Regions from separate parts of the Marinilactibacillus sp. Marseille-P9653 genome, predicted to be linked through region 3. Evidence: predicted binding sites of a transcription regulator. Region 3 holds the regulator's gene; each other region holds the start of a gene.
What was found. Region 3 encodes Rex, which represses fermentation and respiration genes when NADH is low (regulators of the CRP and FNR family bind a similar motif). Its sites were predicted from a motif close to TTGTGAANTANTTCACAA; they were not measured.
Positions count from the first base shown of each region.

Region 1: the regulator Rex is predicted to act here: its motif matches at 1,070-1,087, upstream of LG377_RS10630 (FMN-binding protein).
Region 2: the regulator Rex is predicted to act here: its motif matches at 926-943, upstream of adhE (bifunctional acetaldehyde-CoA/alcohol dehydrogenase).

Region 1 covers NZ_CAKAKH010000002.1:37,546-39,823, forward strand. Annotated here, with positions in the region: gene LG377_RS10625 (FAD-dependent oxidoreductase) at 1-1,016, opposite strand, end outside; gene LG377_RS10630 (FMN-binding protein) at 1,338-1,835, shown strand; gene LG377_RS10635 (FAD:protein FMN transferase) at 1,963-2,278, shown strand, end outside.
Region 2 covers NZ_CAKAKH010000001.1:1,521,451-1,523,728, reverse strand. Annotated here, with positions in the region: gene adhE (bifunctional acetaldehyde-CoA/alcohol dehydrogenase) at 1-758, opposite strand, end outside; gene pflB (formate C-acetyltransferase) at 1,069-2,278, shown strand, end outside.
Region 3 covers NZ_CAKAKH010000001.1:522,325-524,602, forward strand. Annotated here, with positions in the region: gene LG377_RS02605 (ABC-F family ATP-binding cassette domain-containing protein) at 1-42, opposite strand, end outside; gene LG377_RS02610 (redox-sensing transcriptional repressor Rex) at 446-1,144, shown strand; gene LG377_RS02615 (DUF4305 domain-containing protein) at 1,208-1,411, opposite strand; gene LG377_RS02620 (CPBP family intramembrane glutamic endopeptidase) at 1,440-2,096, opposite strand.

The sequences.
Region 1 (2,278 bases), on a different contig from region 3:
TCTCCACCATCTATTTTAGCTACAATATTTTTTGCTGCTGTGTGTCCTGTTTGTTCCGCTGCTTGAACAATCTGTGGCGTAGGTTTTCCGTTTTCTTCATAGTAAACCAAGTCTCCAATGACATAAACGTCTTCTAGATCTTTCGCTTCCATATACTCATTCGCAATTAATCTTCCGGCACGAGCTTTTTCAGTTCCGAAATCTTCTATATCTGAATTTGCTTTTACACCGGCTGCCCAGATGAGTGTATGTGTCGCTAGTACTTCATCTGTTTTCAGTTCAACTGAATGTGCCGTAACATTTACAACTGGTGCTTCCGTTAATATGCGTACTTTCTTTTTGCGTAAGTATTTTTCTACTTTACTAGAAGAAACTTTAGGAATCGTACTCAGTATTTCTGGAAGTGCTTCAACAACTATCAATTCAATTTCACTCGCATCAATATGATATTTTTCTGCAAGGACAGGTTTCCAATCAACCAATTCCCCAATCATTTCAATCCCTGTTAAACCAGAACCGCAAACAACGAATCTAAGCATTGCTGCTCTTTTTTCTAAATCGCGCTCTCTAGCAGCTAGAGCAACAGTATCCTCTATATGATGTCTGATACGAACCGCGTCTTCCCATGACCATAGTGTAAAGCCATTTTCTTTAACTCCAGGGGTGCCAAAATCATTCGCTTCTCCCCCCATACCGAGTATAAGATAATCATATTTGTATTGACCATTTTCTGTGACCACTGTTTTGTCATCATGATTAAGTTCAATAACAGTATCCGTAATCAATTGAACGTTTTTCCTTCTAGAGAATAAGCGTTGCAAATCATACTGGATAGCATCTGGTTCAACTCTTCCCCCAGCGACCTCGTGTAGTTCTGTCATATAAGTATGGTATGGATGACGATCAATCAAAGTGATTCCTACTTGATTATTTTTCTTCAATTTCTTTGAAAGTAGTTTTGCAGCAGATACACCCGCAAAACCGCCTCCAACAACAACAATATTAATCTGTGGCATAATGGTATACTCCTTTTAAAGACTTATTTATTGTGAATAATTTTCAATAAAAATTGAGAAATTTTTCACAATTTAATTCACGTGTTCATTATAACGAATGCGAGATGTTTTGTCTATAGAATCTTTATTCTCTTTTCAAAAACAGTATAAAACCTACATTTACAGGAAATTTAGCGTCTTTTCACAAGACAAGAAAGTAATTATAAAAAAATCTTTGTGAATGTATAGACAAATAAATATTAATGTTGTATACTACGCTTGTTAAATACTTATCAAGAGAATTCTTCTTTTGATTATCATACTTATTATGGAGGGAATACCATGTTTATCAAAAAAGGCATCATATTCGCAACAACATTATTTGCTTCAACCATCGTATTAACAGCTTGTGGAAATTCAGATGATTCAGCATCTAGCGCTAACGAAGGCACATCAGAAGAATCCACTTCTGCTGAACTACAAGATGGCACTTATTCTTTAGAGGAAGAAAACTTTGATGAAAATGGCTGGCGCGTTTTGTTTGATCTAACTGTCAGTGATGGCAAAATCACAAAATCAGATTATGATTATGAAGATGCAGATGGAAATTTGAAATCTGAAAATGAAGAGTATCAGAAAAATATGTCTGAAAAGGTTGGTGTTGGTCCAGCTGATTATATTCCTCAATTAAACGGAGAATTGGAAGAGAAACAAGATCCATCAGAGGTCGATGCTGTATCTGGTGCAACACATTCTTCCGAAAGCTTTATCAAGTATGCCAACCAATTAGTTGATGCTGCTAAAGAAGGCAATACAGATACTATTGAAGTGAGCAACTAATCTAGGTCTTTCATCCCCTATTATTTTGAATTATAATAGGTAAAGAACCTTACGATAAGCAGACCTTGGATAATCGTCTAAGGTCTGCTTTTGTATTCAGTTTTACTTTTAAAGGAGTTCATATAAAATGAAAAAAACTAAGGGGTACCATATTTTTTTACTTTTGTGTTTCCTATTATTATTTGTATCAGGTTGCGGTCCATTTACTTCTTCCGATAACCGAGATCTGGCAGCTACACCTTATGAAGAAACGGAATTTTTAATGGGAACCGTTGTAAGGATAGCTATTTATAATAAAGATTCAGAGGCTGTTTTAGATACCGCTTTTGATCGTATTAAAGAACTTGCAGGATTTATTACAACTGAAGAAGATGGAGAACATTCTTTGATTTCTAAAATTAATGAGCAAGCCGGTAAAGAACCAGTTGCCATATCAGACGATC
Region 2 (2,278 bases), 1.0 Mb from region 3:
TCAAACGTTTTTGAGAGAATCAAATCATTAACGGAACGTTTGATATTGGCAGTTTTTTCAATATAACAAGGAACATTTCCAGCGCCAACGCCTAAGGCAGGTTTTCCGGAACTGTAAGCTGATTTGACCATTCCAGGACCACCTGTAGCTAGAATTGTTGCGACGCCATTATGTTTCATTAATGTCTGTGTTGCTTCCACAGAAGGTGTGGTGACCCATTGTATACAATGCTCAGGAGCACCAGCTTTTACGGCAGCTTCGTAAACGGTTTTAGCTGCAGCCACACTGGAACGTTGTGCAGAAGGGTGGAAAGCAAAAATAATTGGGTTTCCTGTTTTGATTGAGATAAGTGATTTAAACATTGTAGTAGAAGTCGGATTGGTAACCGGTGTTACACCTGCAATTACGCCAATCGGCTCTGCAATGGAAACCGTACCTTCATGTTTATTTTCCTCAATAATACCAATTGTCCGATCATTTTTAATGCTGTGATAAACATATTCTGTTGCAAATAGATTTTTGATGATCTTATCTTCATAGACACCACGCTGAGTTTCTTCAATCGCCATTTTAGCCAAAGACATATGGTTGTTCAAACCTGCCAGGGCCATTTGTTTAACAATTTCATTGATCTGTTCTTGATCGAGCTGGGATAGAGATAGAAGTGCTTGTTGAGCATTGTCCACCAACACATCAATCGTACTTTCGACAGTAGGTGTGGGCATTTCTGTTTGTTTGACGGAAACTAATTGAACCATAATTAAAACCTCCATATTTTTATGTGAAATTGTGAGCAATAACCTTTAAAAAAAACTCTTTACTTCCCCTTGGTAATTAAGTTTACAGGATCGAGTAAAGTAAAACTTGTTTACAAGCTGACTATAGCATATCAATAATCACAATGGTCAACTGAAATGTGTCTATTTTGTGAATAAAAACACAATTGTAGAATTGTTCCTTATATGTTTTCGAAAAAAACAATAAACTAGTTCAATGTTTCACTTGTTGAGAAAGTTTATATGTGATATATTGAGCTTGAAAAAATCAGAATGTAAAGGAGTCAATATAATGGAAAAACAAGAAGTAGAATCAAAAAGATTTGATCATTTTTGGAAGGGCTTTAAGGGTAGTAGCTGGAAAGAAGCTATTGATGTTAGAACGTTCATACAAATGAATTATCAACCTTATGACGGAGATGACTCATTTCTAGAAGACGCTACTGAAGATACAAAAGAATTATGGGCGCAAGTAATGGATTTAAATAAACAAGAATTAGATGCTGGAGGTATGTTAGATATGGATACTGAGGTTGTATCAACCATTACCTCTCACGGTCCAGGGTATCTAGCAAAAGAAAAAGAACAAATCGTTGGATTTCAAACAGAAAAACCTTTTAAACGATCTTTACAACCGTTTGGTGGCATTCGAATGATGGAACAGGCCGCGGAATCTTATGGATTCGAAGTGGACCCAATGCTGTCTCATGTATTTAGAAACTGGACAAAAACACATAATCAAGGCGTATTTGATGCCTATACTCCTGAAATCAAGAATGCCAGAAGAACGGGTGTCATTACGGGATTACCAGATGCATATGGTCGAGGACGCATTATTGGAGATTATAGACGTGTCGCTTTATATGGTGTCGACTTTTTGATCAAACAAAAAGAAAAAGATTTATTAAATTGTGGAAACGGTATGATGAGCGAGAAAGTCATTCGTCAGCGGGAAGAGCTCAGTGACCAGATCAAAGCCTTAGTAGAGTTAAAAGAACTTGGAAATATTTATGGATTTGATTTATCTATACCTGCTCAAAACACAAAAGAAGCTTTCCAATGGCTATATTTAGGCTATTTAGCAGCAATCAAAGAACAAAACGGTGCTGCCATGTCACTAGGGAGAACGTCAACTTTCTTGGATATTTATATTGAAAGAGATTTGAAAGCTGGTTTAATGACTGAAAAAGAAGTTCAAGAACTAGTGGACCACTTTGTTATGAAACTGAGATTAGTGAAATTTTCTCGAACACCAGAGTACAATGAACTATTTTCAGGAGATCCTACTTGGGTAACCGAGTCTATTGGGGGAGTAGGAATAGATGGTCGCCACATGGTCACCAAAAACAGCTACCGCTTCTTGCATACTTTAACAAACTTAGGACCAGCTCCGGAACCGAATTTAACCGTTTTGTGGTCAACTAGACTACCGAATACTTTCAAAGAATATTGTACAAAAGTTTCAATCGAAAGTAGCGCGGTACAGTATGAAAATGATGATA
Region 3 (2,278 bases):
ACCGAAGTGACGTGCAACTTTCTGAGTTTGTAATAAAATCATTTAAATTCCTCATTTTGAATTATTAGGTCTTTTTATCTCTACATACTAAGTGCTTTTCCGTATAAGTGTAGCATATCTAAAGAATGATATACAGGTAACAGAATAGGAGAAATACAAAAAACTTTTTATGTAATCGGTTACCTTGGATAGTTAAAATAATAGGCCGAATTGTCCATTATACAGATGTTTTTTCACAAACTACTTGGAAAGTTTGTTAGTGATTAAAGTTAACGTAGCTACAAACGCTTATTTTATGGTCATATTAACTTTCATTTTCCGATTTACATGCTATAATAACTAGTGAAACATCTCTTACACTTGTGAAATCTGATTCATAAAATCAACTTAAATAGGATTAACCTTTCAATCAGAAAAGGCAATTAAACCATAAAGGAGAAAAAGCATGGTAGAAAAGAAGATTCCTAAAGCAACTGCAAGAAGGTTACCCCTTTATTATCGTTATTTACGCTTTCTCCACGAAGCCGGGAAGAGCCGAGTATCCTCAGCAAAATTGAGTGAGGCCGTAAAAGTAGATAGTGCTACAATCAGAAGAGACTTTTCATACTTTGGAGCGTTAGGTAAAAGAGGGTATGGATACGATGTCGAAGCACTGATGAACTTTTTTAGTAAGACGCTCAATCAAGACCGCCTGACAAATGTCGCTTTAATCGGCGTAGGGAATCTTGGACAAGCGCTATTGAACTATAACTTCAGACGTAGCAATAATACAAGAATTAGTGCTGGCTTTGATGTGAATAAAGAACTGATTGGTACGGTTCATCAAGGCGTACCTGTCTATCATATCGATGAGATGGTAGAACAACTTGATTTACAACAGATAGATGTTGCCATACTGACGGTCCCTTCAGAAATCGCCCAAGAAATGGCGAACAAATTAGTTGAAGGCGGCGTAAAAGGAATTATGAACTTTACTCCAATTCGAGTAAATGTACCGGATAATATCCGAGTACATAATGTCGATTTGACCAATGAGCTTCAAACATTGATTTATTTTATCAACTATTATCAAGAGCTAGATGAGGCTGAAGATGAAGTCGTGATTGATGAAGATACAGGAGAGCTTTTTGTCGAAGAAGATTAAAGAGCTAATCAAAAAAACTGCAGGCTATTCGTTCAAACACTTGAACGAGCAGCTTGCAGTTTTTTAAACTTTGTAATTTTTTTTGATTTTATAGTAGACCTGTACTAAACGCGTACCTTGTACAAAGTCTCGGGTAGCTAAAAGAACGAATAGTATGGGGAAAAAATCCCAGCCATCTCTTTGGACAGAATTGATGGTTACATAAATCAAAGCGGCAAACATAGCATATTTCAAAAAGATATAAGTGAGTAATTGTTTAGTTGTCATTAAAAAATCCTTTCATAAAGCATGTTCCTTATACGAAAAATATTTGAAGTATAGCGAATGTATTCATTAAACTATGAGCGATAATAGGTGTCCAGATATTTTTGGTTTTATAGTATAGCCAAGAAAAGACCAGTCCCATAACGGAGTAAACCAGCATTCTACCATCAAAGTGAATGAAAGCGAAGGCTAAAGAACTAATGACTGCAGCCCCAATACCACCAATTTTTCCAATACTCAGACCAAATAAGACTTTTCGAAAAACAAATTCTTCCATAATAGGGCCCGCGATGGAAACAATTACAATGAAATAAGGATAACGCTTGATGATTTCAAGGATTCCTTGGGTGTTTTGTGAGGTGATAGGTGTTCCTAAAAAACTCACTTCAATAAGTGTAGCGATATACTGGGAAACAACTGCGATCACGAATCCTACGACTCCCCAGATCATAACTTCAGATTTTTGTATGCTGAAGGTTTTTTCGAACAAAAGATCGAATCGATTTTTTCTATCCAGGTAAATGATAAGCCCAGCACCTAAACTAAATAAAAGGATATTCGACCAGATTCCACCAGCAGGCTGTAGAGAAGCAGGTAATAACTGATTAGATAATACCGTTAACAATTGAATCATAATGTAAGTCAGTACGATTTGTAGTCCGGTTTTCTTTTTGTTTTGTATGTCCATGTGACTCATCCTCGCTCTATCATAACGTTCAGTCAATGCTGACAATACTAGTAACTTAACATAAAAGCCAAGCGTATTCCAGATGAGATTTTTAATCGATTTTTTAACATCAAAAGGCTTGCAAGAAATCCTCGTTTTGAATATACTAAGTATTGGAGTTAGCACTCGGACGCTTAGAGTGC